DNA from 3 places in the Achromobacter sp. 1011791174 genome. Region 1 is predicted to be linked to each of the others. Evidence: predicted binding sites of a transcription regulator. Region 1 holds the regulator's gene; each other region holds the start of a gene.

What was found. Region 1 encodes sigma-54, which starts transcription at its own class of promoters, with help from an activator protein. Its sites were predicted from a motif close to TGGCANGNAANCTGCTTT; they were not measured.
Region 2: AC6LJ5_RS23920 (P-II family nitrogen regulator) is a predicted target of sigma-54. The motif match lies at 8,945-8,962, and genes of this name have one in related genera.
Region 3: AC6LJ5_RS16495 (CmpA/NrtA family ABC transporter substrate-binding protein) is a predicted target of sigma-54. The motif match lies at 5,600-5,617, and genes of this name have one in related genera.

Annotation. Positions count from the first base shown of each region.
Region 1 covers NZ_JCBANH010000102.1:12,772-23,174, forward strand. Annotated here, with positions in the region: gene AC6LJ5_RS25535 (Bug family tripartite tricarboxylate transporter substrate binding protein) at 328-1,308, opposite strand; gene AC6LJ5_RS25540 (hypothetical protein) at 1,501-2,124, opposite strand; gene rpoN (RNA polymerase factor sigma-54) at 2,141-3,568, shown strand; gene AC6LJ5_RS25550 ((2Fe-2S)-binding protein) at 3,689-3,970, shown strand; gene AC6LJ5_RS25555 (LysR substrate-binding domain-containing protein) at 4,149-5,018, opposite strand; gene AC6LJ5_RS25560 (DMT family transporter) at 5,185-6,099, shown strand; gene bfr (bacterioferritin) at 6,500-6,976, shown strand; gene AC6LJ5_RS25570 (hypothetical protein) at 7,091-7,777, opposite strand; gene AC6LJ5_RS25575 (peptide chain release factor 3) at 7,815-9,422, opposite strand; gene AC6LJ5_RS25580 (LysE family translocator) at 9,531-10,160, opposite strand; partial or broken gene AC6LJ5_RS25585 (DEAD/DEAH box helicase) at 10,212-10,403, opposite strand, start outside.
Region 2 covers NZ_JCBANH010000088.1:9,380-19,782, forward strand. Annotated here, with positions in the region: tRNA gene AC6LJ5_RS23870 (tRNA-Pro) at 1-31, opposite strand, end outside; gene AC6LJ5_RS23875 (MerR family transcriptional regulator) at 447-905, opposite strand; gene AC6LJ5_RS23880 (integration host factor subunit alpha) at 963-1,301, opposite strand; gene pheT (phenylalanine--tRNA ligase subunit beta) at 1,304-3,721, opposite strand; gene pheS (phenylalanine--tRNA ligase subunit alpha) at 3,740-4,762, opposite strand; gene rplT (50S ribosomal protein L20) at 4,839-5,198, opposite strand; gene rpmI (50S ribosomal protein L35) at 5,216-5,413, opposite strand; gene AC6LJ5_RS23905 (YifB family Mg chelatase-like AAA ATPase) at 5,897-7,435, opposite strand; gene AC6LJ5_RS23910 (accessory factor UbiK family protein) at 7,548-7,799, opposite strand; gene AC6LJ5_RS23915 (DUF5339 family protein) at 8,001-8,399, opposite strand; gene AC6LJ5_RS23920 (P-II family nitrogen regulator) at 9,001-9,339, shown strand; gene amt (ammonium transporter) at 9,373-10,403, shown strand, end outside.
Region 3 covers NZ_JCBANH010000044.1:13,061-23,463, forward strand. Annotated here, with positions in the region: gene AC6LJ5_RS16470 (ABC transporter substrate-binding protein) at 1-736, shown strand, start outside; gene dacB (D-alanyl-D-alanine carboxypeptidase/D-alanyl-D-alanine endopeptidase) at 878-2,332, shown strand; gene upp (uracil phosphoribosyltransferase) at 2,532-3,170, shown strand; gene cysG (siroheme synthase CysG) at 3,220-4,650, opposite strand; gene AC6LJ5_RS16490 (ANTAR domain-containing response regulator) at 4,763-5,344, opposite strand; gene AC6LJ5_RS16495 (CmpA/NrtA family ABC transporter substrate-binding protein) at 5,746-7,053, shown strand; gene ntrB (nitrate ABC transporter permease) at 7,077-7,910, shown strand; gene AC6LJ5_RS16505 (ABC transporter ATP-binding protein) at 7,915-8,790, shown strand; gene nirB (nitrite reductase large subunit NirB) at 8,824-10,403, shown strand, end outside.

The DNA of each region.
Region 1 (10,403 bases):
CAACCGATCGGTAGGTATAGCGATAGCGCGGCGAAGGAGGCAACGCTGAGGAAGGAAGCGCGCAGGCCGGCGACCGGAGCGTCGTAGCGTCCGGTGGCAATCGCGAGGGGGTTGCGGTTAGCGGCCATAGGGATGCTAGTCAAACATACTTTTTGTGCAAGCGCAAATGAAAAAGCCGGGGACGTATCTGTCTTACGGTGGCGCCTCAGGGTATTCCCTGGTTCTTTCGACAGGCCGGCAGGCGCGGCGCGAGTCACGCGTTTCGCGGTGGCGCGGGGCTCGCGCAGCCGGACGCGCAACAGCATGAGCGCGCTCCGGCTCAGGCGCTTACTGCGTCTGCATATGGCCGTTCTTGACCACTTCGCCCAGGCGCTTGCGCTCGTTGGCGGCGAACTCGGCGAAGCTGGCGCGCGAACCGCCGCCCGGCTCGATGCTGCTCTGGCGCAACGCATCCTGCACTTCACGCGTCTGCAACGACTGCTCGACCGCCGCGTTCATCTTGTCGAGCACGTCCGCCGGCGTGCCGGTCGGCGCGTACAGGCCGGCCCAGTGGCCGATGCGCACCGTGCCGAAGCCGGCCTCGGCCGTGGTCGGAATGTCCGGCGCGCTGGCCATGCGCTTGTCCCAGGTGGTGGCCAGCGCCTTGAGCTTGCCGCTCTGGACCAGCGGCAGCGTCACGATGCTGGCCTCGGAGGTGGCGTCGACCTGGTTGCCGATCACCGCGCTCACGCCTTCCGAGCCGCTCTTGTAGGCGATGGGCTCTACCGGCAGGCCGGTGGCTTCCTTCAGCATTTCGGCCACGAAGTGCGGCGTGCTGCCGTTGCCGGCCGTGGAAAAGGTGATGCGATCGGTCTTGGCCTGTTTGGCGCGCGCCACGAAGTCCTTCAGGTTCTTGGCAGGGTTGGACGGGTGGGTCACGATCACCGAGGGCGTGATCGACAGCAGCGCCACGGGCGTCAGCGCCTCGTCCTTGTACGGCTGGTCGGAACGGATCAGGCTGTTGGTGACGGTGCCGTTGCTGCCGACCAGGTAGGTGTAGCCATCGGCCGGACTGCGCGCCACGTGGGCAGCGCCGATCACGCCGCCGGCGCCGGGACGGTTCTCGACGATGACGGGCTGGTTCAGCGCGGCGCCGACCGCCTTGGCGATGATGCGGGCGACCAGATCATTGGCGCCGCCGGCGGTGAACGGGGCGACGAAGGTGATGGGCTTGTCTGGCCAGGCAGCCCGCGCCGGCGCGCTGAACGAGAGCGCGGCAGAGCAGGCCAGCGCCATGCTGGCGGCGAACCGGACGGAAGTACGGAACATGGAAAGCGGACTCCAGGAGGTCGGCCGCGCGGTCGCCGCGGCGGGGCCGCCGGCGCATGGTGTCGGTATGACGCGCGGCCCGCGGTTGCGCGAGCGTGGCAGGCCAGTATAGGAGCGGCTTGCTGGCAGCGCACTGAAATGCAAAAGCCGCCTGGACGGCGGCTTCTGGCGGGTTGCGCGGAAGGGTGTCGCTTATCGGGCGGGGCCGATGCGCGGCTCGACGTAGCGGTCGGCGCGCGGTTCGCGGCGCGGTGCGTCGTCGTCGCGGGAGCCGGCGCGGGGCTTGCCGCCGCCTTCCAGGATCTCGGCCTGACGCGCCACCATGTCGATCTTGGCGATGCGGCTGTGGCGGATTTCAGACAGCGAGCGGCGCAGGTCGCCCACGGTGAAGGGTTCTTCGCGGTCGCCCCAGGTCCAGCGCAGCACGCCCAGCGATTCGTCGGACAGCTGCGGCGCCAGTTCGGCCAGCACCTCGGTCTGCACCGGCGTGGCGCGGCCGGAGGCCAGGCTGGCGCTCAGCCAGGCGCGCAGCGCGAAGAAGACGATGAGGCTCCAGATGCCGACCCCGACCCACCACAGGTAGGGGCTGAACTTCTGCACCATGTCCATCGTGGGCTGGCCCAGCGAGTGCAGGAATTCGAAGCTCACGCGCTTGCCCGCGTCCAGTATCCAGTTGGCGACGAAATACCAGATGATGAGGGCGACGGCGATCACGATCGCGCGCAGGAGGAGTCTGGGAAGCGCAAGTTTGAGCAGGGTCTGGCCGATCAGGCGGCTATCCTGGCGAACGCGCTCGGGCGAAGTCTGATTCATCATGCAAAATATTGTACCTATGACCCGTCCGATTTTAGAACTGCGTCCCGGTCAGCATCTGACGCTGACCCCACAGCTGCAGCAATCGATCCGATTGTTGCAGTTGTCCACGCTCGAGCTGGAAGCCGAGATCTCGCAGGTGCTGGCGGACAACCCGCTGCTCGAGCGCGACGACGAACCCGTGGCGCCCGAGGCGCAGGCAGAGTCCGAACGCGAGTCCTCGGTGCAGGACGACGAGCCGGCGGCCGAGCGCGACGCGCCCATCGAGGAAATGCCCGGCTCCGGCGGGGTCTACCCAGACGAGGACGGCGGCCCGCCCGAGGCCGCCATGCCGGACACGCTGCGCGAGCACCTGCTGGGCCAGCTGATGCTGACCCGGGCGGCGCCGCGCGACGCCGCATTGGCCGCCCTGCTGATCGACGAGCTGGACGAGAACGGCTACCTGGGCTCGCCGCTGGAGGAAATCCTGGGCTGGCTGCCGGCCGAGCTGGAGCCGGATATCGACGAGCTGAAGGCGGCGCTGTCGCTGCTGCAGTCCTTCGATCCACCCGGCATCGGCGCGCGGGACATGGCGGAATGCCTGCTGTTGCAATTGCGCCACCCGGACATCACGCGCCTGCCCGAGGCGGCCGACCCGGCGGCGCTGGCCTGCGCCCGCGAGATCTGCGCCCGTCACCTGCCGCTGCTGGCCACCGGCAATGTCGCCCGTCTGTGCGCGGCGGCGGGGTGCGACGAAACCCGGTTCCGCGCCGCGCACGCCCTGATCCTGCGCCTGGAGCCGCGTCCGGGACGCGCCTGGACCGTGCCGGCCGCCGACTACGCCGTGCCGGACGTGATCGTGCGCAAGACCCGGCGCGGCTGGCAGGTCACGCTTAACAGCGCCGCCGTGCCGCGCCTGCAGATCAACGGCCTGTACGCGCAGATGCTGGGCAATCAGAAGGAATCGGCCCACGCCGGCCTGCAGGCCCAGCTGCAGCAGGCCAAGTGGATGATCCGCAACGTCGAGCAGCGCTTCGACACCATCCTGCGGGTGTCCCAGGCCATCGTCGAACGCCAGACGGCCTTTTTCAGCCAGGGGCCGGCGGCCATGCGACCGCTGATCCTGAAGGACATCGCGGGCGAACTGGGCCTGCACGAATCCACGATTTCACGGGCCACGACGCAGAAGTACATGCTCACCCCGTTTGGCACGCTGGAGCTCAAGCGCTTCTTCGGGGCGGGGGTGTCGACCGACGGCGGCGACGCCACCTCGGCCACGGCGGTGCAGACCCATATCCGCCAGATGGTGGCGGACGAGAATCGCGCCAAGCCCTTGTCCGACAGCCAGATCATGGAAAAGCTGGCCGACCAGGGCATCGTGATCGCCCGGCGCACGGTGGCCAAATACCGCGAGGCGCTGCGCATCGCGCCGGCGGCGCTGCGCAAGGCGCAGGCCTCGGTTCGCTGAAATCAGGGACGAATGGCTGTAAATTCGTCCCTGATTTCAAACACTTGCGTGACATCTCGGTTGCAATTTTTTTGCGCAAGCCGCTTGCCAGTTCGAGAATAATTTTCGATAATTATTCTCATGTACATTTGTGTATGCAACGCGATCACCGAACGCCAAGTCCGCGCCAGCGTGGACGCGGGCGCTACCACGCTGGCCGACCTGCAGTTCGAGCTGGGCGTGGCGACCTGTTGCGGCTGTTGCGCAGCCACCGCCACGGAATACCTGCCCGGCGGTCGTTGCTCCAGCGTCTGCGACGTGCGCTCGATCGCCGTTCCGGTCAATCCTCCCGCCGCCCTGGCTGAACAGCCCAGCGCGCCGGCGGCCAATACCTATCCGGTCATCCAGGTCGCGGTAGCCTGACCCCGTTCCTGATCCAACGAAGCCACGGCGCCTGCCGTGGCTTTTGTTTTTGTGCGGATGGGTCGGCGTGGGTTTTCGCGCCTTTGTCTGCGCGGTTCCTTCCACACACAGGCGGCCTGTGTCCTTTCCACGCCTGGCGGCTTGCGGCCGTTGGGCCGTCCGGCGGAGCCGTTCCCGTTCAGGATGAGGGCTGGCGCCACTGCGCTGCGCAGAACGCCTGCACCGTCTGCGCCACCTGGCGCGCCGGCTCGCGCGCCGCGCGGCCCAGGCAGAGCGCGAGCTCGGTGGGCGGCGCCGGCGGCAGATGCGTGTCCACGATGCGCAGGTTGGGCGCCAGACAGCGGCGCTCCAGCAGCGCCACGCCCAGGCCGCCGGCCAGCGCCGCCTGCAGGCCGAGCAGGTTGGGGCTTTCATAGGCGATGCGCCAGCGCCGGCCCGCCGCTTCCAGCGCGTGGATGGCGCGGTTGCGGTAGATGCAGCCTTGCGGAAACGCCACCAGCGGCACGGGCTCGACATCGGGCAGCGGCAAGGCGCTGGCGGCGATCCAATGCAGGAGCTCCGGCCACGCGGCCAGGGCCGCGCCCGTGTCCATTCCGGCGCCGGGCTCGCGCTTGAGCAGCGCCACATCCAGATCGCCGCGCTCCAGGCTGCGCGTCAGCGCGGCGCTGAGATCGCAGCGCACTGACAGACGCAGCGTCGGCCGTTCGCGCACGTAGGCCGCCAGGAGCGCGGTCAAGGCCTCGGGCGCGAAATCGTCCGGGATGCCCAGGCGCACCACGTCCACGCGCTGGCGGCCGCTGACAGCCTCGCGCACCTCGGTGGACAGCGCCAGCATGCGGCGGGCATAGCCCAGCAGCCGCTCGCCGTCTTCGGTCAGCTGGACCTGGCGGCCGTCGCGGATGAACAGCGCGCACTCCAGCGCCTCTTCCAACTTGCGGATCTGCTGGCTGACGGTGGACTGGCTGCGGTGCACGCGTTCGCCGGCGCGCGTGAAGCCGCCGGCGTCGACGACGGAAACGAAGCTGTGCAGTAGATCGAGATCGAGCATGGCGGGGCCTGGAAAGCAGTCGTGCAGCCTGGACAGGCGGCGGGTTTATCCATTCGATTATCGAATACTTTTAATCTGAATAAAGCATTTGTCAATGGATGGGGCGGCGCGCAAAATGGCCGCCAGCCTGTCGCCAAAGCGGCGGCGCCCTCTCTCCGGGACTCGCATGAAAACCCCCTCGCTCGCCGTCGCATCTCCCGCCCGCACCGATTCTCCAGCCGCTGTCGCCTGGTTGCCCATCGCCGCGTTTTGCCTGTTGTGGAGTTCGGCGTTCGCCGCCGCCAAGATCGCGGTGCGCGACTGTCCGCCGATGACCCTGCTGGCGTTTCGTTTCCTGATCGCCGGCGCGCTGATGCTGGGCGTGGCCGCGGCCAGCGGCCGCTGGCGCTGGCCGAGCCGGCGCGACGTCGCCGCGCTGGCGCTGCTGGGCCTGCTGAACAACGCCCTGTATCTGGGTTTGAGCTGGTCGGGCATGACGCGGGTGTCATCCGCGTTCACCGCGGTGCTGATCAGCACCAATCCGCTGCTGATCGGCGTGCTGGCCGGGCCGGTGCTGGGCGAGCGGTTGAGCTGGCGCAAGCTGCTGGGCCTGCTGCTGGGGCTGGCCGGCGTGGCCGTGGTGCTGCGTTCGCGGTTGAGCGGCATGCAGGAAGACGCGCACGGCACCTTGCTCGTGGTTGGCGGACTGATCGCGCTGGTGGCGGGTACGCTGCTGTACAAGCGCCTGAAGCCGTCTGCGGACTTGTGGATGGCCACCGGCATCCAGTCGCTGGCCGGCGCGGCCGCGATGATGCCGATCGCGCTGGTCGTCGATGACCTGGGCGCGGCGCGCATGACGGCCAGTCTGTTCTGGAGCATGGCCTACATGATCGTGGCCGTGTCGATTGGCGGTTATTACTTGTGGTTCATGATTCTTGGCCGCGCCAGCGCCACCGCCGCCAGCGCGCTGCACTTCCTGATGCCGCCGCTGGGCTTGCTGTTCGGCTGGCTGGTGTTGAGCGAGCCGGTGTCGTGGCTGGACCTGCTGGGCATCGTGCCGATCGCATTCGGCATCTGGCTGGCCACGCGGCGCGCCGATTGAGTCCGCGATATCCATCGAGTCGATGCGTGATGGTGGCGCGCGCGCTCATGCGGTCGTAGATATGCAACAGCGCGGAGCACGCGTCGCACGCGGGTTTTTCAGCGAGGCGGCGTGCGATCCGCGCTGCGCTTGACGTGCATCAAGGTGCACAATCGGGCGGCATGGCCGCTTCCAGGCCGCATGAAGTCTGCGTAGTGCGTGCAAGGCATCGCTCACGCAAACTCATTCTCATTATCCTGTCGCTTTCATGTTGCGCTTGCAAAGCCGTTTACCAAATGCAGAGCAAGGCTAGGCGCGGCCCCGCGCCGGATGTTAGTCTGCCGGGGTTGCGTACGCGCGGCATCGCGCGTCTTCCTGTCGCGATGTGCGCGCATCGCGCCTGACTGCAAGGAGTCTCATCATGAAAGGCGATAAAACCGTCATCCAGCATCTCAACAAGCAGCTGACCAACGAGCTGACGGCCATCAACCAGTATTTCCTGCATGCGCGCATGCTGAACCACTGGGGCTTCGACAAGCTGGGCAAGCACGAATACGAAGAGTCGATCGGCGAGATGAAGCATGCCGACCGCCTGATCGCGCGCATCTTCATGCTCGACGGCCTGCCCAACCTGCAGGACCTGCACAAGCTGCTGATCGGCGAAGACGTGCCGGAACTGCTGGCCTGTGACCTCAAGCTGGAGCAAGGCGCGCAAGCCACGGTCAAGGAAGCCATCGCGTATTGCGAATCGGTGCGCGACTATGTGTCGCGCGATCTGTTCCAGGACATCCTGGACGACACCGAAGAGCACATCGACTATCTGGAAACCCAGATCGACCTGATCGACAAGGTCGGCCTGCAGAACTACCTGCAGAGCCAGATGTCGGTGCCGGAATAACGGTTGCCGGCCTGGCGGCGGTCACAGGATCGCCGGCCAAGACAAAGGCGCCCCGAGGGGCGCCTTTGTCTTTGTACGCGGCCAGAGTGCCGCGTCGATAGCGTTGCGATCGCGTTACTGCGGACGGGCCGGGCATTCGGCCATCGTGCCCCAGGCGCGGTTCGGCGCACAGTACTTGTTGCGCGCGGCCCAGGAACACGAGGGGCGTTCGAAGAAGCCCTGCGTGGCGCAATGCGCCAGCTCACGCTTGAGCGCGTCCTGCCAGCCGGGGGCGCCGGGTGCCTGGGCGGTGTTCGGGGGCGGCGGCGCGGGCATCATCTGGCCGGAGCCGTAGCCGCCGGCCTGGACCTGGCCCTGCCCCGCGCCGCCGTTGACGGCGGTCGAGGTGCCGGGCGCCTGCAGATCCAGCGTGCTGACGTCGGACGTGCCCGTGGGCAGCGGCACCTGCTGCGAGGCCGCGGCGATTTCGCGCGCCTGGTCGGCCGAGATGCGCTCGCGCGACAGCTTGACGTTGGGATCGCTGACGGAATCGAACAGCGACACGGTGTTGATGGCCCACTCGCGGTCGGCCGGCTTGTCGGGCACGCCCAGCGTGCCGTCGATGCGCGGCTGCGGTGGCTGCGCCACATAGGGACGCCCGTTGGCGTCCAGCACTGGTTGCTGGCCGTCGGCCCCATCCTGGCCGGGCGCGGGCGCGGCGACCGGGGCATGCGCCACCAGCCAGTCGCCAAGTTGAATTCCGCCCCAGGCCGACGCGCCCAGCGCGACCAGCAGCGTTGCGAACAAAAAACGCCAAGACATTGCTAAACCTCTTCTGCCGTGCGGAACCCGGACGGGTCTACGCCTTGTCTCCGAAAACCTTGCCGCCGTGCTCGCGCATGGCGTGGAATTTCACATCCGGATACAGTTCCTCGGCCACGCGCAGCTGCGCGGGCGAACCGATCAAAAACGCCGCCGCATCGACCACATCATAGGCGATATGGGCAGCATTGGCATCCATGAACTTGCGCAGCGCCTTGGGGTTGTCGGACGTGATCCAGCGCGCCATCGTGTAGCGCGAAGGCAGCATGCGGGCGTCCACGCCGTACTCGGTCTTGAGCCGGTGCGCCACCACTTCGAACTGCAGCTGGCCGACCGCGCCCAGCAGCAGCGAGCCGCCGGCCGCCTCGGGACGGAACACCTGGATGGCGCCTTCCTCGCCCAGCTGCGTGAGGCCGGTGCGCAATTGCTTGGTGCGCAGCGGATCCTTCACTTCGACCGCCTGGAACAGCTCGGGCGCGAAGAACGGCAGCCCGGTGAACTGCAGGGTTTCGCCTTCGGTCAGCACGTCGCCGAGTTGCAGCACGCCGTGGTTGGGGATGCCGATGACGTCGCCGGCATAAGCCTCGTCCAGCAGCTCGCGCCGCTGCGACAGGAACGACACCACGTTGTTGGGCCGCATTTCCTTGTTGGTGCGCGCCACCTTCAGGCGCATGCCGCGCTCGAAGCGGCCGGAGCTCACGCGCACGAAGGCGACGCGGTCGCGGTGCGCGGGGTCCATGTTGGCCTGCACCTTGAACACCACGCCGGTGAACTTGGGTTCCTCGGGCTGCACCTCGCGCTGCAGCGCGGTGCGCGGGCCGGGCGGCGGGGCCTGCTCGACCAGCGCGTCCAGCACTTCCTGCACGCCGAAGTTGTTGATGGCCGAGCCGAAGAACACTGGGGTCTGCTTGCCGGCCAGGAACTGCGCGCGGTCGAAGGCGGGCGCGGCTTCGTTGATCAGCTCGATCTCGCCGCTGGCCTGTTCGAAGGCCGAGCCGAAGCGGCGGCCGATCTCGGGATTGGACAGGCCCTCGATGAAGTCGTCGTTGTCAGAGCGGCGCTCCTGGCCGGCGCGGAACACGCGCATGCGGTCGCGGCGGATGTCGAACACGCCGCCGAAGGCCTTGCCCATGCCCACCGGCCACGAGAACGGCACCGCATCCATGCCCAGGTGCCCTTCGATCTCGGACAGCAGTTCGAGCGGCTCGCGCACTTCGCGGTCCATCTTGTTGATGAAGGTGATGATGGGCGTGTTGCGCGCGCGGCAGACCTGCAGCAGCCGGATGGTCTGCGGCTCCACGCCGTTGGCGGCGTCGATCACCATGAGCGCGGCGTCCACGGCGGTCAGCACGCGATAGGTGTCTTCCGAGAAGTCCTGGTGGCCCGGGGTGTCGAGCAGGTTGATGACGCAGTCGCGGTATTCCATCTGCATCACCGACGAGGCCACCGAGATGCCGCGCTGCTTTTCGATTTCCATCCAGTCGGAGGACGCGTGGCGCGAGGCCTTGCGGGCCTTGACGCTGCCGGCGATCTGGATCGCGCCCGCGAACAGCAGCAGCTTTTCGGTCAGCGTGGTCTTGCCCGCGTCGGGGTGGGAAATGATGGCGAACGTCCGGCGTCGCGCGACTTCTTGTTGAATGCTCATGATCGGTGGAATATTCGGGCGCCGTGTTTCAGGTCCGGCGCGGCCCTGCTGCGTGCAAAAAAGCGCGGGGCTCGCGCCGGGAAGGCGGCGAGCCCCGCTCGGTCGGGTTCAGGAATGGCGGCGGAACGAGGCAAGGAACACGCCTGCCAGGATGAACAGCGACCCGAAGGTCCGGTTCATCCAGCGGATGTGCTTGGCGTCGCGCAGCAGGCGCAGCACGCGGGCCGCCAGCAGCGTGTACACGCCCATCGCCACCAAGTCGGTGAAGGCCAGCGTGCCAGCCAGCGCCGCGTACTGCGCCACCATCGGCAGCGCCGGATCGACGAACTGCGGCACCACGGCCAGCAGGAACACCGTGCCCTTGGGATTCATGGTGTTGATCAGGAAGCCGCGCATGACCAGCTCGCGGATCGACGCCTGCCTGGGATCGCCGGCGTCGACCGCGACCGGCGCGGCGTCGGTGCGGATCTGGCGCACGCCCAGGTAGATCAGGTAGGCCACGCCCAGGTACTTGACCACGTTGAAGGCCATCTCCGAGGTGGCCAGCACCGCGCCCAGGCCGACGGCGACGACCACGAACTGGAACAGGATGCCCATGATCAGGCCGGCCGTGTTCCAGTAGCCGCGCGCGAAGCCGTACTTCAGCCCGGAGGACATGGCCGAGATCGCGCCCGCGCCGGGCGAGAACGAAATGGCCCAGGAGGCCAGGAAAAACGTCAACCAGGTCGATAAGGGCATGATGCGCGCGGGTCCGTGGGTCGCTGTCTGGGTGGGGGCTATCCGCAGATATTACTTGCTTAGCAGCGCGGCCCGCGGCGAGCCGCCGGGACGGCCGCCGTTGCCCGCCGGGCGCGCGGCGCCCTCGGGACGGCGGTGGTTCTGCGGTTGCTGCGGGCGGCCTTCGTTGCGGCCGGCGTGGGCCGGACGGTCGGACGGCTTGCGCTCGCCATCGCGCGGGGCGTGGCCGCGGCCGTCGCCGCC
Region 2 (10,403 bases), on a different contig from region 1:
CAAGTGCGCTACCAGGCTGCGCTACGCCCCGAAAGAAAAAGATTATAGCAGAGCAAAAAATTGTTTGCACGCACTCACGCAAAAAATTTTGCAGATGCTCGAAAAAAAATGGAGCACACATTGAACATGCTTGCGTGGGCGCTGTTGAATGCAAGGGATATCCTCGTGTCTGTCGATGTGCAATCAACAGGCGCACCATCCGCAAGGGAGCGCCAGGTCGCCGCAATCTCCCCAAAGGCCATGCCAATGCCGGCGACGTCGCGGATCCAGACACGACAAGGTCAGCCCCCACGGCAACGCAACCGCGACTGTGCGACGCGATTGCACAAGCATGCGATAACGCACGCCGCGCATGGCAGCTCAGGCCACGCTGACTTCAAAAACAAGGGAGACGTATTGCCGGCAAACACCGCGCCGGCACGAGGCCGGCGCGAGCGCAAGCGGAATCAGGCAGCCGGCGCGGACACGCCGGAGGATTGAATGCTGGCGGCGTGTGCATCGCCAGCCTGCGCGCCGGGCTTGATGCCCAATGCTTCGCCCAGCATCGCCGACACATTGCCCAGCTCATTGCGCAGGGCCTGCATCTCGGCGCCGGACAGGCGCACGGCGGCGTCCTGGTCATGCGGCGTGTCGCGCGCGTCGCCGCGGCGATTGCGCGCGCCGCTGATGGTGAAGCCTTGTTCGTACAGCAGCGAGCGGATGCGGCGGATCAGCAGCACTTCGTGATGCTGATAGTAGCGGCGGTTGCCACGCCGCTTCACCGGCTTGAGCTGCGTGAATTCCTGTTCCCAGTACCGCAAGACGTGAGGCTTGACGCCGCACAGGTCGCTGACTTCACCGATGGTGAAGTAACGCTTGGCGGGAATGGGCGGTAAGGTGGTAACGGTGGATTCGGGACGTGTCATAAGTGGATTTTATGCCGCGTTGCGTCGAGCGCCGATAACATTTACCGACAAAGCGTATCACTCCACGGCGTCGGGCGCAGCCGGCGTGGCCTGCTCCACGACGCTCTTGAGCTTCTGGCTGGCATGGAAGGTCACCACGCGGCGCGCGGCGATGGGAATGGTCTCGCCCGTCTTGGGATTGCGACCAGGGCGCGGCGGCTTGTCGCGCACCTGGAAGTTGCCGAATCCCGAGAGCTTCACGGAGTCGCCGCGCGCGAGCGCGTCGCGGATCTCTTCGAAGAAGGTATCGACGATGTCCTTGGCCTCGCGCTTGTTCAGGCCGACCCGCTCGAAGAGCAGCTCGGCCAGTTCAGCCTTGGTCAGGGTACGCGGCTCGGCAAGCATAGTGTTCCCCATGTTCAAGCGCGGAGTCGCGCACCGTGTGCGCTGATCAGGGCATCCCTGATGCGCGCCATGCAGTCCGCCACCCGGGCGTCGTCCAGCGTGACCTCAGTGTCCTGTAGCCAGAATCGGAAAGCAAGGCTTTTCTCGGACGCGGGCACGCCATCCTGGGACTTCTCGCGCCACACGTCGAACAGGCGCAGGTCGCGCAGCACGGCCAGTTGGGGATCGGTCTTGGCCAGCGCGGTGACGGTGTCCAGCATGGACTGGACCGGCACCTGGGCGTCGACCCACAGGGCCAGGTCGCGCACCACGATGGGCTGGCGCGACTGCTCGCGGACCTGGGGCAGCTCGCCTTCCGACAGCGCGGCCACGTCCAGTTCGAACACCACCGGCGCATGGGCCAGGTCGGCCTGCTGCGCCCAACGCGGGTGCAGTTCGCCGATCCAGCCGACGACCTTACCGTCCAGCGAGACGCGGGCGCTGCGGCCGGGGTGTAGCGCGGGATGCGCGGCGGCCTCGAAGCGCAGGCGGTCGCCGCGCGCGCCGAACAGCGCCTCGACATCCATCTTCACGTCGTAGAAGTCGACGTGGCGCGCGGGCGCGCCCCACTGCTCTTCCACGGCCGGGCCCCAGGCGGCGCCGGCCAGCATCAGCGGCTGGCGCACGCCAGCGACGGCCAGCGGGCCGTCCTGCGCGGCGGCGTCGCGCGTGAACACGCGACCCAGCTCGAACAGGCGCACGCGGGTCTGCTTGCGGTTGGCGTTGTGGACGATGTTGGCCACCAGGCCCGCGATCAGGCTGGAACGCATCACCGACAGATGGCTGGCGATGGGATTGACCAGGCGCACGGGGTCGGTATTGCCGGCGTAGTCGCGTTCCCAGTCGGCTTCGACGAAGCTGTAGTTGACCACTTCCTGGTAGTCCTGCGCGGCGGCCAGGCGGCGCAGGGCGTGGTTGCCGCGACGGACTTCGGGCTGCGAGAACATCTTGGCGCGCGCCATGGGCGGCACGGTGGGAATGTTCTCGAAGCCGTAGATGCGCGCGACTTCCTCGATCAGGTCTTCCTCGATCTCGATGTCGAAGCGGAACGACGGCGGCGTGACCACGAAGTCGTCGCCTTCAATGGTGTATTCCAGGCCCAGGCTGCCGAAGATGCGGCCGACGTCGGCCTGCGTCACCGGCACGCCCAGCACGCGATGGCAGCGCGCCAGGCGCATGCGCACGGGTTCGCGCTTGGGCAGGTTGACGATCTGGTCGTCCAGCGGACCGGCCTGGCCGCCGCAGATGTCGACGATCAGGCGCGTGATGAACTCGATGTGCTCGGGAATCGTGGCGTAGTCCACGCCGCGTTCGCCGCGATGGCTGGCTTCCGAACTGAACTTGTAGCGGCGCGCGCGGCCGGCCAGCGACTGCGGCCACCAGAACGCGGCTTCCAGATATATGTTCTGCGTGTCCAGCGTCACGGACGTGGCTTCGCCGCCCATGATGCCGGCCAGGCTTTCAACGGTGTCGCCGGCCACCACCACGCCGACCTTGGAATCCAGCGTGACGGTCTGGCCGTTCAGGAGTTCCAGCGTCTCGCCTTCGCGGGCCCAGCGCACCGACAGGTCGCCCTGGATCTTGTCCAGGTCGAACACGTGCGACGGACGGCCCAGCTCGAGCATGACGTAGTTGGAGATGTCCACCAGCGCCGACAGCGAACGCTGGCCGGCGCGCTCCAGGCGCGTCTTCATCCATTCCGGCGTGGCGGCGCGGGCATTGACGCCGCGGATCACGCGACCGCCGAAACGGCCGCACAGATCGGGGGCCTCGACCTTGACGGGCAGGCGCTCGTCCAGCGTCACGGGCACGGCCTTGGCGGTGGGCACCGACAGCGGCGCGCCGGTCAGCGCGGCGACTTCACGGGCCACGCCCAGGATCGACAGGCAGTCGGCGCGGTTCGGCGTGAGCTTGAGCGTGAACAGCGTGTCGTCCAGGTCCAGCGCGTCGCGGATCGACAGGCCGGGAGCCAGGTCGCCGGACAGTTCCATCAGGCCGGCGTGATCCTGGGACAGGCCCAGCTCGCGCGCCGAGCACAGCATGCCGGACGATTGCACGCCGCGCATCTTGGCCACGCCGATCTTCATGCCGCCGGGCAGTTCGGCGCCGACGCGGGCCAGCGGCACGGTCAGGCCGGCGGCCGCGTTGGGCGCGCCGCAGACGATCTGCAGCAACGCGCCGGAGCCGTCGTCCACTTGGCAGACGCGCAGCTTGTCGGCGTCCGGATGCGGCGCGATCTCGACGATGCGCGCCACGACCACGCCGCTGAACGCGGGGGCCGCCGGCACGGCGTCTTCGACTTCCAGGCCGGCCATCGTGAGCCGGTGCGCGAGTTCATCGGTTGCGATCTCGGGATTGACCAGGGAACGCAGCCAGGATTCGGGAAATTGCATGATCAGCCGTCGCTTCGATTATTCGTTGAACTGGCGCAGGAAGCGCAAATCGCCTTCGTAGAACTGGCGCAGGTCGTTGACGCCGTAGCGCAACATGGTCAGGCGCTCGAGCCCGGAACCGAAGGCGAAACCGATGTAGCGCTCGGGATCCAGGCCGAAATTGCGCACCACTTGCGGATGCACCTGGCCGGAACCGGAGATCTCCAGCCAGCGGCCACGGTTCGGCCCCGACGTGAACATCATGTCGATTTCGGCGGACGGTTCGGTGAAGGGGAAGAACGACGGGCGGAAACGCACGACAAGATCGTCGCTTTCGAAGAAGCAACGCAGGAAATCGGTGTACACGCCTTTCAGGTCGGCGAAGGAGATGTCCTCGGCGATCCAGAGCCCTTCCACCTGGTGGAACATGGGCGAGTGCGTGGCGTCGCTGTCGACGCGATAGGTGCGCCCCGGCGCGATGACCTTGATGGGCGGCTTGTGCATGCGGGCATAGCGCACCTGCATCGGGCTGGTGTGCGTGCGCAGCAGCAGCGGCAGGCCGTCGGCGTCCTGCATGTCGACGTAGAACGTGTCCTGCATGGAACGCGCCGGATGGTCCAGCGGGTTGTTCAGCGCGGTGAAGTTGGTCCAGTCGTTCTCGACTTCGGGGCCGTCGGCCACGTCGAAGCCGATGGAGCGGAAGATTTCTTCCACGCGCTCCCAGGTCCGGATCACCGGATGGATGCCGCCCGGCGCGCGGCCACGGCCCGGCAGGGTGACGTCGATGGTTTCAGAAGCCAGACGGGCGTCCAGCTCTGCTTGCGCCAGCGCGGCGCGGCCCAGATTCAGGAACTCCTCGACCTTCTTCTTGGCCTGGTTGATCTGCGCGCCCATCTCGCGCTTTTGCTCGGGGTCGAGTTTGCCCAGCCCCTTGAGCAGCACGGTCAGCGCGCCATCCTTGCCCAGGAAGCGGGCCTTTTCGTTTTCGAGCGCGGCGGCGTCCTTGGCCGCGGCGAAACGTTCTTGCGCCTGGGAGACCAGGTCGTCAATCGATTGAGTCATGAATCCAGCCCTCAAAACGCAAACGGGGCCATGACAGCCCCGTTTGCAGCGATGCGCGATGAGTTAAAGCGCGCGATCAGGCAGCCAACGCAGCCTTGGCTTGCTGCACGATGGCGGCAAAGCCGGCCTTGTCGCGCACGGCCAGATCGGCCAGGACCTTGCGGTCGAGCTCGATCGCAGCCTTCTTCAGGCCGGCGATGAACACGCTGTAGCTGACGCCATGCTCACGGACGGCGGCGTTGATACGCGTGATCCAGAGCGCGCGGAACGTGCGCTTCTTGTTGCGGCGGTCGCGGTAGGCGTATTGGCCAGCGCGCATGACCGCTTGCTTGGCGATGCGGAACACATTACCGCGGCGGCCACGGTAACCCTTGGCGGCGGAAATGACTTTCTTGTGACGGGCACGGGCGGTAACGCCGCGTTTGACGCGAGGCATAGTAGATCTCCCTTAGATCAAGCGAAAGGCATCATGGCTTTCACGGAAGCCACGTTGGTTTCATGGACCGCAGCCGAACCGCGCAGCTGGCGCTTGTTCTTGGTGGTCTTCTTGGTCAGGATGTGACGCTTGAACGCCTGACCACGCTTGATGGATCCGCTGCCGCGAACCTGAAAGCGCTTTGCGGCGCTTTTCTTGGTCTTCATCTTGGGCATGTTGATTCCCTAAACTAAACACTGATTGTTGATTTACATGACGCCAGGTGCCTGACGGCGCCGTGAGCCAGATAAGCCAGACCGGCCTGCCCGCGACGGAATCGAATCCGAAGCCAGGCAAATCCGGGCTTGCTGCCCAGGGCGGCGCGACAAGACTTGTCGAACCTGTTGCCACTTCTGTGGTACTGCTCTGGTATCGCCTTCCAGCGATCACTGCTGCCTGCGCGCGGGGCATTAATCCCGGGGCATTAACCCCAGGGCATTAACCCCAAAGCCAGGCCATGCTCGAAAGCATGTTTCGCAGCGCGTTTCCCCCATGCGCGAAGCCCAAAGGCAGCTCGCGCGCACGCCAGATCCGGGAAAGCCTTTGATTATATGGCGATTTCCGGGCTTTTGTCGAATCGGATAAGGGATCGCCCTGCAATGGCGAGCCAAATCCGGATGCCATATGTCCCTGGATTTCACCAAACCCTCCCTCTCCTCTCACTCCGCCCGGTACTGCACCGCCTGCGCGACATGCCGGGCGCCCAGCCGTTCCGCGCCCTCCAGGTCGGCGATCGTGCGCGCCACCCGCAGCGTCCGGTGCAGCACGCGGGCCGAGCCGCGCAGGCGGCGCATGGCTTGCCGCAGCAACTCCCGCCCGCTCTCGTCCAGCGCGCAATGACAGTCCAGCTCCGCGCCGGCCAAGGCCGCGTTGGGCTTGTCCTGACGTTCCAATTGCCGCCCACGGCAGGCCAGGACCCGCTCGCGCACCGCCGGCGAGGCCTCCCCCGGCGGCCCGTCCAGGTCTTCCGGGGCCACCGGCGGCAAGCGCAGATGCAGGTCGATGCGGTCCAGCAAGGGGCCGGAGACGCGGCCCGCGTAGCGCGCCACCTGGTCGGGCGTGCAGGCGCAGGCCCGCGCCGGATGTCCGCGCCACCCGCAGGGGCAAGGATTCATGGCCGCGACCAGCTGGAAGCGGGCCGGAAACCGCGCCGTGCGCATGGCCCGCGAGATCAGCACCCGGCCGGTTTCCAGCGGCTCGCGCAGCGATTCCAGCGTGCGTCGGTTGAATTCGGGCAGTTCGTCCAGGAACAGCACGCCGTGATGCGCCAGGCTGATCTCTCCGGGCCGGGGATGGGTGCCGCCACCCACCAGCGCCGGTACGGACAGGGAATGATGCGGCGCCCGGAATGGCGGCTGCCCCGCGGGCGCCTGCGCATGACCGGCCAGCGCCGCCACGGCAGCGGCCTCCAGCGCCTGCGTGCGCGACAGCGGCGGCAACAGGCCCGGCAGCCGCTGCGCCAGCATGCTCTTGCCCGCCCCCGGGGGCCCCACCATCAGCAGGCTGTGACCGCCGGCGGCCGCCACCTCCAGCGCGCGCCGCGCCGCCGGCTGGCCGCGCACGTCGGACAGGCAAGGCACGGGCGGCGGCTCGGGCCAGGGCGCCGGCACCGCGTCGGGCAAGGCATGCGCGCCCGTGATGTGCGCCGCCACGTCCGCCAGGCTGCGAGCCGACAACACCCGCAGGCCGGGCACCCAGGCCGCCTGCTCCGCGCTGCCGGCGGGCAGGACGAGCGTCGCGTCGGGCTGATCGCCCGCCACGCCCAGCGCGATCAGCAGCGGCGCCGTGACAGGCGTCAGCGCGCCGGTCAGCGACAGCTCGCCCGCCAGGACCAGGCGCGCCAGCATGGACTCGGACGCCGGCATGGCGGACGGCTTGCCACCCGCGTCGCCTGCGGATGGCGGTTCCGGCAACTGCCCCGATGCCAGCAACAGCCCAAGCGCGATCGGCAGGTCGAAGCGGCCCGATTCCTTGGGCAGGTCGGCCGGCGACAGGTTGACGGTGATGCGGCCGGCAGGAAACTCGAAGCCGCTGTTGATGATGGCGGCGCGCACCCGTTCGCGGCTTTCCCGCACGCCAGCATCGGGCAGGCCGACCACATTGAAGCCCGGCAGTCCCGGGCCGAGATGGGTCTCGACCCGCACGACATGGGCATGAGCGCCGCTGAGCGCGCGGCTGGCGAGTACGGCAAGGGACAAGGCGGCCTCCGATCACGGTCAGCGGCAGGCCAGTATGCCCAAATGCCGACGGCCGCCCGAAGGCGGCCGTGCTGGAAATATCCCGCCCTTGCAGGGCGGGCCCTGCCTGAACCTACTTGCTCAGGGCCGACAGGCGCTCTTCCAGTTGCTGCACCTGCGCCGCCAGCTGGTCGACGCGGGCGCGGGTGCGCGCCAGCAGGTCGGCCTGCACGTCGAATTCCTCGCGCGTAACGAGGTCCATCTTGGTGAAGGCCTGGGCCATCATCGCGCGCACGTTCTTCTCGACATCCGCGGCGGGACTGCGTGCGATCAGGTCGGAAATGTTCTTCTGGATGTCTTCCATCCATTGGGTGCGGGAATTCATGGCAGTACTCCTTGTTGTTGCCTGGCTGGCTCCAGTGTAGTGCGTCCGGACGGACTGCGCCCACCGGCGCGGGCATAGCGCAATGGGCCTCGCCGGCCCTGCGCGGATCCGACGCAAAAAAAGGGCGGACCGCATGCGGTGACCGCCCACAAAGCACAGGAGAAAACCGGGCCGCCTCGCGGCAGCCCCCTACCAACATCGTTACGGGCAGCCCATCTGGGTGGCCGATTGCGCGAACAGGTCGCTGGCCTGCTTGCACTGGGAGGCAAGCTGGGTCTTGTCGGTGACGGCGGCCCACTGCGCCTTGGCGGCTTCCATCTGCTGCTTGAAGCTGGCCACGGCCGGATTGCCATTGCCCAGCTTGTCCATGCAAGCGTTGACCTTGGCGACGTAGGCTTCGCATTCGGCGGGCGTGGCGGCCGACGAGGAAGGCGCCGGCGTCGTGGCGGCCGGCGGCGTGGTGGAAGACGACGATGCGGGAGCCGACGTGGACGGCGCCGCAGGCGTGGCGGCCTTGTCGTCCTTCTTGTCGCAACCCGCCATCAGGACGGCGGCCGCAGCCAGCGCGAGAATGCCCAGGGTCTTGCGTTCGATATTCATGAATTCCTCTTTCTTGCTTGTTTCTTGTAGAGAGGGCCGCCACGCCGGACGCCTTGTGCGGCCCCATTCAAGCCCGTGTCAGGCACAGGCTGGATCCGATTCTTGAGCAGGCGCGTTGCGGCCACAAGCGGCTGCGTGTAAACCCTCGTATCAACGCTTGGCCCCAATTTCCATACATCGGGAATACCTGAAACCCGCCCGGCAAGGGCCCGGCCGGCGCCACGCGCGCGCCTCGCGGCGACGGGCTTTCTGCCCGCCACGCCGCGCCCGGCCTAGCGGCCGCCGTTGCATCAAAGCCCGCCCGCATGCCCACGGCGCGATGAATCGCAACAGTGGCCCGGGCATATCGTCATAACCCGCCAAGGCACCCTCGAAGCTGCAATTGGCAACAACCAGCGCGCCGGAAACACGTTTGGTTTCATCCCTCACCCCGCTCGCCGCCATGCACCACTTCGAGGCTGACAGTCGTGCGTCGACGCACTATATTGGTGCAGCCAGGCACAAGCTGCGCGCCTGCGCGCCCTCTTTCCGGGTATCTCCGGACATGGCATGGAACTTGCTTGATTGACGAGGCCAACGTGCAACCATGAGAGGAAATGCCATGAAACTCATCATCGCCATCATCAAGCCCTTCAAGCTCGACGAGGTGCGTGTGGCTCTGTCCGGAATCGGGGTCCAGGGTCTCACGGTTACCGAAGTCAAAGGTTTCGGCCGCCAGAAGGGCCATACCGAGCTCTACCGCGGCGCTGAATACGCCGTCGACTTCCTGCCCAAACTGCGCGTCGAAGCCGCCGTGCCCGACCACCTGGTCGACCAGGTGATCGAGGCCATCGAAATGGCCGCCCGCACCGGCAAGATCGGCGACGGCAAGATCTTTGCCGCCCCGCTGGAACAAGTGATCCGTATCCGCACAGGCGAAGCGGGCGAAGCCGCGCTGTAAACAACTAAAGCAAGATTCATCGGAGCCTGAAAAATGGATAAAGCAGATATCTCCTGGTTGCTCGTCTCTACCCTGCTTGTATTGATGATGGCAGTGCCTGGCCTGGCGATGTTCTATGGCGGCCTGGTACGCAGCAAGAACGTGCTCTCGGTGCTGCTGCAAGTGCTGTGTACCTTCGTGCTGGGCCTGGTGCTCTGGTTCATCTACGGCTATTCCCTCGCCTTCACCGAAGGCAATGCCTTCTTCGGTGGATTGTCGCGCGCCTTCTTCTCCGGCATGTTCACGCCGGCGGACGGCAAGTACGCCATGTCGAACTCGCTCACCGAGCTGCTGTTCGCCTCGTTCCAGGCCACCTTCGCCGGCATCACCTGCGCGCTGGTCGTGGGCAGCTTCGCCGAGCGCGCCCGCTTCTCGGCGGTGCTGGTCTTCACGGTGATCTGGTTCACCTTCGCCTACGTGCCCATCGCCCACATGGTCTGGTTCGCGTCCGAAACCGCGCCCGGCCTGCTCAATGCGCGCGGCGCGCTGGACTTCGCCGGCGGCACGGTGGTGCACATCAACGCCGGCGTGGCCGGCCTGGTCGGCGCCTATGTGATCGGCAAGCGCGTGGGCTACGGCCGCGAAGCCATGCAGCCGCACAACCTGCCCATGACCTTCGTCGGCGCCGCGCTGCTGTGGGTGGGCTGGTTCGGCTTCAACGCCGGCTCGGCCCTGGCCGCCAACGAAAACGCCACGCTGGCCTTCTTCAACACCATGATCGCGACCGCCGGCGCCGTGCTGGCCTGGCTGATCACCGAATGGAGCATCAAGGGCAAGCCGTCCATGCTCGGCGCGGCCTCGGGCGCGGTGGCCGGCCTGGTCGGCATTACCCCGGCCGCCGGGCTGGTGGGTCCCGCGGGCGCGCTGGTCATCGGCGTGATCGCCGGCGTCGTCTGCGTCTGGGGCGTGAATGGCCTGAAGCGCATCCTGCGCGCCGACGACTCGCTGGACGTGTTCGGCGTGCACGGCGTGGGCGGCATCGTCGGCGCGCTGCTGACCGGCGTGTTCAATGCCCAGGCCCTGGG
Region 3 (10,403 bases), on a different contig from region 1:
TTCCGATTCGCTGATGGCCGAGGGCATCGCGCGCCATGCCGCCGCCCAGGGCGTGAAGAAACTGGCGTTCATCGGCTTCAACAACGCGCTGGGCGAGACTTTCTGGGTGGAAGTCGAGAAGGCGGCCAAGAAGCACGGCATCGAGCTGGTGGGCAAGGAGAGCTTCGCGCCCACGGACACCTCGGCCGTGGCGCAGACCCTCAAGCTGGTCGGGGCGGCGCCGGACGCGGTGGTGGTGGGGGCGTCCGGCACGCCGGCCGCGATGCCGGCCCGGGCGCTGCGCGAGCGCGGCTACCCGGGCAAGATCTATTTCAACCACGGCGTGGCCAACAACGACTTCCTGCGCGTCTGCGGCGCGGCCTGCGAGGGCGCCTGGGTGCCGGTGGGGCCGGTGATGGTGGCCGGCCTGCTGCCCGACAGCCACCCGGTCAAGGCCAGCGCCCAGGCCTTCGCAGCCAAGTACGAGGCCGTCCATGGCGCGGGCAGCGTGTCCCTGTTCGCCGCCTACACCTGGGACGTGGGGCTGTTGCTGCAACAGGCCGTGCCCGTGGCGCTGAAGGCGGCCAGGCCGGGCACGCCCGAATTCCGCGCGGCGCTGCGCGACGCGCTGGAAAATGTGAAAAACCTGCCCACGGCCACCGGCGTGGTCAATATGAGCCCGGCTGACCACAACGGCTTGGACGAGCGCGCCCTGGTCATGGCGACGGTTGCGGGCGGCAAGTGGCGCGTGCAGTAGAGGAAGGAGGGCTGCCGGCGATCAGCCGGCGGGCCGATTCCAGGGCCGGCCGGGCGCTTGCATGCCCCGCCCTGCGCCCGCAAGCGCTCCAGGTTTTGTATGCTCTCGGTTTTGCCGGATAAGCATTCAGGTGGTCGGGGCATGACGGGATACAACAGGGCGGTGGCGGGAACGGGCCGGTTCAGGCGGTGGCTGGCGGGCGGACTGCTGGCCCTGGCTGGCGGCGCGGCCTGCGCCCAGGTGCCGGGCCTGCCGCCGGCCGTGGTCAAGGCCTGGAAGGAAACCAAGCTGCCGGACAGCGCCCTGTCCCTGGTGGTGCAGGAGGTGGGCGGCCCGCGCCTGGTGGCGCTCAACGCCAAGGAGCCGCGCAATCCCGCCTCGGTCATGAAGCTGGTGACCACCTGGGCGGCCCTGTCCGAGCTGGGGCCCAATTACGTCTGGCGCACCGAATTCATGACCGAGCCGGGCGCCCGGCCCGACGCCAAGGGCGCGCTGTCCGGCCCGCTGTACCTGCGCGCCGGTGGCGATCCGCAGTTCCTGATGCAGGATCTCTGGGTGCTGTTGCGCGAGCTGCGCCTGCGCGGCGTCAAGCAGATCAACGATCTGGTGATCGACCGCAGCATCTTCGGTCAGGTGGGCACCGATCCCGGCGCCTTCGACGGCGCGCCCGACCGCGCCTACAACGCCAGCCCGGACGCGCTCATGGTGGGATTCGGCGCCGTGCGCCTGATGTTCCTGCCGGACGCGGCGGCCCATAAGTGGGTGCCGCTGATCGATCCGCCGCTGCCCGGCCTGAAAATCGAGGGCAAGGTGGAATGGACAGAGGCGCGCTGCCCCGGCGCGCCCGTGGTCTCGACCGAGCCGCTCATCACCCAGCAGGGCGTGACCCTGCGCGTCAGCGGCAAGGTGGCGGGCTCCTGCGGCGAGTTCAGCCTGTACCGGCTGGCGCTGTCGCAGCCCGACTACGCCACCGAGGTCTTCCGCATGCTGTGGCGCGAGCTGGGCGGCACCTTCAAGGGCCAGGTCCGTACCGGCATGGTGCCGGGCGACGCCGTGGTGCTGGCCTCGCACGACTCGCCCACGCTGGCCGAGGTCATCCGCCAGATCAACAAGCGCAGCAACAACGTCATGGCGCGCACGCTGCTGCTGACGCTGGGCGCCGAGCGCGGCCGCAAGCCGGCCACCGTGGCCAGCAGCGAAGCCGTGGCCAAGAGCCTGCTGGCGCGCCAGGGCCTGGACATGCCGGAACTGGTCATCGACAACGGCGCCGGCCTGTCGCGCGAGGCGCGCGTGTCCGCCGACAGCCTGGCGTCCATGCTGACCGTGGCCTGGAATTCGCCGGTCATGCCGGAATACATTTCGTCCCTGGCCATCGCCGGCGTGGACGGCACCGTGCGCCGCCGCCTCAAGGGCGACGGCACGCAGGGCATGGCTCACCTGAAGACCGGCTCGCTGCGCGACGTGCGTTCCATCGCCGGCTATGTGCTGGGCGCCAGCGGCAAGCGCTACGTGCTGGTCAGCATGGTCAACCACGAGCAGGCAGGCGCGGTGCGCGCCTTCGACGACGCGCTCATCGCCTGGCTGGCCGAACAATAGGGCATGGTCCATGCCGGGTTCCGCCAGGGCGGTCTTTCCCACCCTGGGCGGTCCGGCGATAAAAATTCCCGCAAACCGATTACGATTCTCTGGCGCGGTATCCAAGGCGGACCGCGAGCCGGCGCGAAAGCGCCGCGCCGCCCGCCGCCGCGCCTGAGGCGAACACCCCCGACTCTCAATATTCTGGAGATTTACGCACATGCCCGTGCACGAAATCCGTCACCCGCTGATCCGCCACAAGCTCGGGATCATGCGCCGCGCCGACCTCAGCACCAAGAGCTTCCGTGAACTGTCGCAGGAAGTGGGCGCCTTGCTCACCTACGAGGCGTCCAAGGATCTGCCGCTGGCTCCCGCCACCGTCGAAGGCTGGTGCGGCCAGGTCCAGGTCGAGAAGATCGCCGGCAAGAAAGTCACCGTGGTGCCCATCCTGCGCGCCGGCATCGGCATGCTGGATGGCGTGCTGAGCCTGATCCCCGGCGCCAAGGTCAGCGTGGTGGGCGTGGCCCGCAACGAGGAAACCCTCGAAGCCCATACCTACCTGGAACGCCTGGTCGGCGAGCTGGACCAGCGTCTGGCGCTGATCGTCGATCCCATGCTGGCCACCGGCGGCTCCATGGTCGCCGCCATCGACCTGCTGAAGAAGGCCGGCTGCAAGGAAATCCGCGCGCTGGTGCTGGTGGCCGCGCCGGTGGGCATCGACGCCGTGCTGGCCAAGCATCCGGACGTGCATATCTACACGGCGTCCATCGACGACCACCTGAACGAGCACGGCTACATCGTGCCGGGCCTGGGCGACGCCGGCGACCGCATCTTCGGCACGACCCAGAAGACCGACTGACGGGATCAGGCCGCCTTAAGCGCCGCGCAGCCTTTTCGGCGCGGCGGCCTCAGGCGGCCAGGCGCTGCGGCTGGCCGTTGCCCTGGCCGCCATCGATATGGCGGCCGAACCATTGCAGGCGGGACGCCAGTCCCGCCACCTCGCCCACGATGAGCAGGGCGGGCGAGCGGATGCCGTGCGCCCGCGCCAGATCGGGCAGGTCCTTCACTGCGCCCGACAGCACGCGCTGTTCCGGGCGGCTGCCGTTCTCGATCAGCGCGAACGGCGTGTCCGGCGCGCGGCCGTGCGAAATCAGCCGGCGGCTGAGCGCGTCCAGCTGGCCCACGCCCATGTAGAACGCCAGCGTTTGCTTTTCGCGGGCCAGCGCGGGCCAATCCAGGTTGTCTTCGTCGTCGCGGCAGTGGGCCGTCACCAGCCGCACCGATTGCGCGTGCTCGCGGTGCGTCAGCGGAATGCCGGCGTAGGCGGCGCAGGCCAGCGCGGCCGTGATGCCGGGCACCACCTCATAGCGCACGCCGTGCTCGCGCAGGTATTCGAGTTCCTCGCCGCCGCGTCCGAAGATGAAGGCGTCGCCGCCCTTGAGCCGCACCACGCGGCGTCCGGCGCGCGCGTGCTCGACCAGCAGCGCGTGGATGCGGGCCTGGGTGGCGTGATGGTCTTCGCCGGGCTGCTTGCCCACCGACACGCGCGTCGCGTCGCGCCGCGCCAGGGCCATGATGTCATCGCTGACCAGGCGGTCGTACATGATCACGTCGGCCTCGTTCAGCGCCCGCAGCGCCTTGAGCGTCAAGAGGCCGGGGTCTCCCGGTCCGGCGCCCACCAGCACCACGCTGCCCTCGGCGGGGCGCAGGGGCTGGTCCAGGGCGGTGGCCAGCGCGGCCTCGGCCTGGTCCGGCCGCTGCTGGCGCAGCAGCCCGGCCACGGGGCCGTCCAGCAGCCAGTCGTAGAAGCGGCGCCGGGCGCCCAGGTCGGGATGGCCGGCGCGGATGCGCTGGCGGTAGCGCTCGGCCAGTCCGGCCAGCTGGCCCAGTGTGTGGTCGAACAGCGATTCGATGCGTTCGCGCAGGCGGCGGGCCAGCACCGGGGCCACGCCCGAGGACGAGATCGCCACGATCACCGGCGAGCGGTCCACGATGGACGGCACCTGGAACGAGGACAGCGCCGGATCGTCCACCACATTGCAGAACAGGCGGCGGGCCTCGGCGGCCTCGGATACCTCGCGGTTGACCCCGGTGTCGTCGGTGGCGGCCACGACCAGCCAGACGGCGTCCAGCCAGGCGGGGTCGAACCGGCCCGGATGGTGACGGATGCGGCCGTCGGCGGCCAGCGCGGCCAGGGCGGGCGTCAGCCCGGGCGCGCCCACGGTCACGGCGGCGCCCGCTTCGAGCAGCGCCAGCGTCTTGCGTTCGGCAACGGCGCCGCCGCCCACGACCAGCGCGGGGCGGCCGTTCAGATCGGCGAACAGGGGGAAGAGCTTCATGGAATAAACCCGCTCCGGGCTGGCCCGGCAAATGTCAGTCGATCATAGGGATGGGGTTTCATCCCCACAACTTTTGATTTATTGAATTCATATATCCAAAACTTATTAGCGCTCAGCCTGGGCCCAGCCATTGACTGAACTCAACGACCTCGCGCGCCACCTCGCCCAGGCGCTTCTGGGCCTGCATGGCGCGTTCGCGCAACAGCCGGTGGGCCTCGTCCTCGGAAATTGAGCGGGTCTGCATCAGGATGCCCTTGGCTTTTTCCACCCATTGCCTGTCCGCCAGCCGAAGCTTGGCTTCGCGCAGCGCCTCGCGCCGGGACTTCTCCACGGCGAAGCGTTCGATCGCCACGGTCAGCAGGCTTTCGATGCGGGCGGCGGGGACGTCCCCGACCACGTAGGCGGCCACGCCCGCCTGCAACGCCTCGCGGATGGCCGCGCGCGTGCCGTCGCCGGTGAACATCACCACCGGCCGGTCGCTGTGCTCGCTGGCCACGCAGACATATTCCAGCGTGTCTCGCCCGGGCGCGTCGCTGTCGATCAGCACCACATCGGGAGCGGCGTCTTCGATCGCTGCGGCCAGATCCATGCCCGGCGCGGCCTCGGCCACGACGAGCACGCCCGCGGCCGCCAGCGTCTGCCGCAGCGACGCCGCGCGTCCCTCGCCATCGTTGAGCAGCATGACTTTCAGCATGGGGCGTTCGATCCTGCAAATCCGGATAGCGGTGATCACGCAATTTCCATGCCATGCCGCGGCGCGCGCGACCGCCGCGCGCCGCGCACAAGCGCGGGGCATGGCGCGCACAGGCTTGGTGCGCCGGCGCACGTTGTGGCGCATCCGTGTGTGTCCGCAAGGTGTCGGTCCGCGCCCGCGTCGATCGGCCGTCAAGCCAGTATCCATGCGGTATCACGGACTTTGCGCCGGTCCGCGCCCGGGGGAGGCGGGGGTTGGCACGGCGCTTGCTTGTGGGGTAGTGGCGGCCAACGACGGTCGCCCACGCTGAACGCCGCGCATTCGCGGCCAGGGACAACGACGTCTCGCCCGCCACCGGATCCGGTCCGTGGCGGGCGGGGCGTTTTTTTTTGCCAGGAGCCATGCCCATGTCGTCACACCATGACCGTTCGGAACACGCCCCGAAACCCGACCCGCGCGATGGCGCCGATGCCGGACGCCGCAGCTGGCTCGCGGGGGCCGCGCGCGCGGCGACGGGCGCGGGCCTGTTGTCCCTGGTAGATCCGCTGGTGCGCGCCGGCGCCTGGGCGGCCGGCACCGATGCGCCGGAAAAGACCGAGGTGAAGATCGGCTTCATCCCGCTGACGGATTGCGCGTCCGTGGTGATGGCCTCGGCGCTGGGCCTGGACAAGAAGCACGGCGTCACCATCACGCTGTCCAAGGAGGCTTCCTGGGCCGGCGTGCGGGACAAGCTCATGAACGGCGAGCTGGATTTCGCTCATGTGCTGTATGGGTTGGTCTACGGCGTGCACCTGGGCATCGGCGGTCCGCGCAAGGACATGGCGGTGCTCATGGGGCTGAACCAGAATGGCCAGGCGATCACCCTGTCCAACAAGCTGCTGCAGGCTGGCGCGCGCGACGGCGAGTCGCTGGCCAGGCTGATGGCCAGCGACAAGCGCGAATACACCTTCGCCCAGACCTTTCCCACAGGCACCCACGCCATGTGGCTGTATTACTGGCTGGCGGCGCATGGCATCGATCCGATGCGCGACGCCAAGGCCATCACCGTGCCGCCGCCGCAGATGGTCGCCAACATGCGCGTGGGCAACATGGACGGCTTCTGCGTCGGCGAGCCCTGGGGCGCGCGCGCGATCATGGACAAGATCGGCTTCACCGCCATCACGACGCAGGGCATCTGGGCCGATCATCCCGAAAAGGTGCTGGGCGCCAGCGCCGAGTTCGTGGCGCGCCATCCCAATACGGCGCGGGCCGTCACCGCCGCGGTGCTGGAGGCGGGCAAGTGGATCGACGCGTCCGAAGCCAATCGCCAGAAGACCGCCGAGACCATCGCGGCCAAGTCCTACGTCAATACCGATGCCGGCGGCATCGTCGGCCGCATGCAGGGCCGCTACGAGGACGGCCTGGGCAAGTCCTGGAGCGATCCGCATGCCATGCGCTTTCATGCCGATGGCGCGGCCAACTTCCCCTACCTGAGCGACGGCATGTGGTTCCTGACGCAGCACAAGCGCTGGGGACTGCTCAAGACGCATCCCGACTACCTGGCCGTGGCCCGGCAGATCAATCGCATCGACGTGTACCGCCAGGCGGCGCAGGCCGTGGGCGTGGCGCTGCCCGCCGGCGAGATGCGCAAGTCCACGCTGGTCGACGGCGTGGCCTGGGACGGCAGCGATCCGGCGGCCTATGCCGACGGCTTCAAGGTCAAGGCCTGAGCGCCGCAACGAGGGAGAAGGATATGTTCAATGTGATCTCCGGCATGGCGGGCGCGGGCCGGACGGGCGCCTTCTGGCGCGACCGCGTCGAGGCCCTGCTCAAGGCCGTGGCCGGGCCGGTGGCTGGATTCGCGGTGTTCGTGCTGGCATGGCAGGCGGTGGCCATGGGCATTCCCGAGATTCCCACGCCCGGCGTCACCTGGCACGCGGCCCAGGCGCTGTTCGCCGATCCTTTCTACGACAACGGGCCCAACGACAAGGGCATAGGCTGGAACCTGCTGGCCTCGCTGCAGCGCGTGGCCGTCGGCTTCGGGCTGGCCGCCATCGTGGGCATACCGGCGGGCTTCGCCATCGGTCGCTATGCCGCGCTGCGCGCCATGTTCTCGCCCATCGTCAGCCTGCTGCGGCCGGTGTCGCCGCTGGCCTGGCTGCCGCTGGGCCTGTTGCTGTTCAAGGCCGCCAATCCGGCCGCCATCTGGGCGATCTTCATCTGTTCCATCTGGCCCATGATCGTCAATACCGCCGTTGGGGTGACGCGCGTGCCGCAGGACTACCTGAACGTGGCGCGCGTGCTGAATCTGTCGGAATGGAAGGTCGTCACCAAGGTATTGCTGCCGGCGGTGCTGCCCTATGTGCTGACCGGCGTGCGGTTGTCCATCGGCACGGCCTGGCTGGTGATCGTGGCGGCCGAGATGCTGACGGGCGGCACCGGCATCGGCTTCTGGCTGTGGGACGAATGGAACAACCTGAAGGTCGAGCACATCGTCATCGCCATTTTCGTGATCGGCATCGTGGGGCTGGCGCTGGAAACGCTGCTGGTCGCGCTGGCGCGCCGTTTTACCTACGCCGAGGAGTAGCCGCATGAAGAAGCATGTACGCATAGAACGCGTGGGCCAGACCTTCGCCACGCGCAAGGGCGATTTCGTGGCCCTGCGCGATATCGACCTGACCGTGGACCAGGGCGAGTTCATCACGCTGATCGGGCATTCGGGCTGCGGCAAGTCCACGCTGCTGAACCTGATCGCCGGCCTGACGCGCCCCACCACTGGCGTGCTGCTGTGCGCCGAGCGCGAGATCACCGGACCCGGGCCCGACCGCGCGGTGGTGTTCCAGAACCATTCCCTGCTGCCCTGGCTGACCTGCTTCCAGAACGTGCACCTGGCGGTGGAGCGCGTGTTCGGCGGCAGCGAAAACCGCGCCCGGCTGGCCGAGCGCACGCGCGCGGCGCTGGAACTGGTGGGACTGCTGCCCGCGCAGAACAAGCTGCCGCGCGAGATCTCCGGCGGCATGAAGCAGCGCGTGGGCATCGCGCGGGCGCTGGCGATCGAGCCGGGCGTGCTGCTGATGGACGAACCGTTCGGCGCGCTGGATGCGCTGACGCGCGCGCATCTGCAGGACGAGCTGCTCAGGATCGTGGCCAAGACGCGCACCACCACCATCATGGTCACGCACGACGTGGACGAGGCCGTGCTGCTGTCGGACCGCATCGTCATGCTGGGCAACGGGCCGGCCGCCACCATCGGCGAGATCCTGGCCGTGCCGCTGGCGCGACCGCGCGACCGCGTGGCACTGGCCAATGACGCGGTCTACCTCGCCTGCCGCGCCGCGGTAGTGGACTTCCTGCACCGCCGCCATGGCAATCCGGAGCACGCGGCGGCTCGCGAGTCCGGCGTCCAGGCCGGCAGGGCCGAGGGCGGCGCGCCGGACGACGCCGGAGCCTCACGGGCCGTGGCCTGAGCGCATCCGGAACTACAGGCTGAGAGGGACATCATGCAAGAGAAACAGAAGTTGGTGGTGGTGGGCAACGGCATGGCCGGCATCCGCGCGGTCGAGGAACTGCTGAAACTGGCGCCCGACCTGTACGACATCACCGTGATCGGCGCCGAGCCGCACGTCAACTACAACCGCATCCTGCTGTCGCCGGTGCTGACCGGCGAGCAGACGCTGGACGACATCATCCTCAACCGCGAGGACTGGTACGCGTCGAACGGTATCCGGCTGCTGCTGGGCCGCAAGGTCACGGGCCTGAACCGGGCGCGGCGCATCGCGCAGCTCGACGATGGCGCCACGCTGCCCTATGACCGCCTGCTGCTGGCGACCGGATCGAATCCCTTCATGCTGCCGGTGCCGGGATGCGAGCTGGACGGCGTGGTCACGTTCCGCGATATCCGCGACGTCAACCTGATGATCGACGCGGCCGCGCGCTACCGCCATGCCGTGGTGATCGGCGGCGGCCTGCTGGGCCTGGAAGCGGCCAATGGCCTGGCCGCGCGCGGCATGGACGTGTCCGTGGTGCACCTGGGCGAAGCGCTGCTGGACCGCCAGCTCGACGGCGCGGCCGCCGGCCTGCTGCGGCAGAGCCTGGAGGCGCGGGGGCTGCGCTTCCTGATGCAGCGCCAGACGCAGGCGATCCTGGCGGGCGATGACGGCCGGGTGCGCGCGTTGCGCTTCGCCGATGGCGAGGAGATCGCCGCGGACCTGGTGGTGATGGCCGTGGGCATACGGCCCAACACCGAGCTGGCCGAAAGCTGCGGCCTGCATGTGGACCGGGGCGTGGTGGTGAGCGACACGCTGCAGACCTACGATCCCCGCATCTATGCCGTGGGCGAATGCGTCAGGCACCGGGGCATGGCCTACGGCCTGGTCGCGCCGCTGTTCGAGCAGGCCAAGGTGGCCGCCAACCATCTGGCGCTGCATGGCATCGGGCGCTACGAGGGCAGCGTCACGTCCACCAAACTCAAGGTGACCGGCATCGACGTGTTCTCGGCCGGCGATTTCGTGGGCGACGGCCTGACCGAGGCGATCACGCTGGCCGATCCCTCGGCCGGCGTCTACAAGAAGCTGGTGATCCAGGGCGACCGCCTGGTGGGCGCCTGCCTGTATGGCGACACGGCCGACGGCGCCTGGTATTTCCGGCTGATCCGAGAGGGCAAGGAGATCGGCGCGCTGCGCGACCAGCTGATGTTCGGCGAACACGCCGTGGGCGATACCGGTCACGCGGGCGAGAGCCGTGCCGCCGGCATGGCGGACAGCGCCGAAGTATGCGGCTGCAACGGCGTCTGCAAGGGCACTATCGTCAAGGCCATCCGCGAGCAGGGCCTGTTCACGGTGGACGAGATCAAGAAACACACCAAGGCGGCCAGCTCCTGCGGCTCCTGCACGGGGCTGGTCGAACAGATCCTGATCAACTGCGTGGGCGGCGCGGCGGACGTGAAGCCCCGCTCGGAAAAGCCGGTGTGCGGCTGCACCTCGCATACCCACGGCGAGCTGCGCCGCGCCATCCGCGAGCATCACCTGACCCGCGTGGCCGATGTGATGGCCTTCATGGAATGGCGCACGCCGGACGGCTG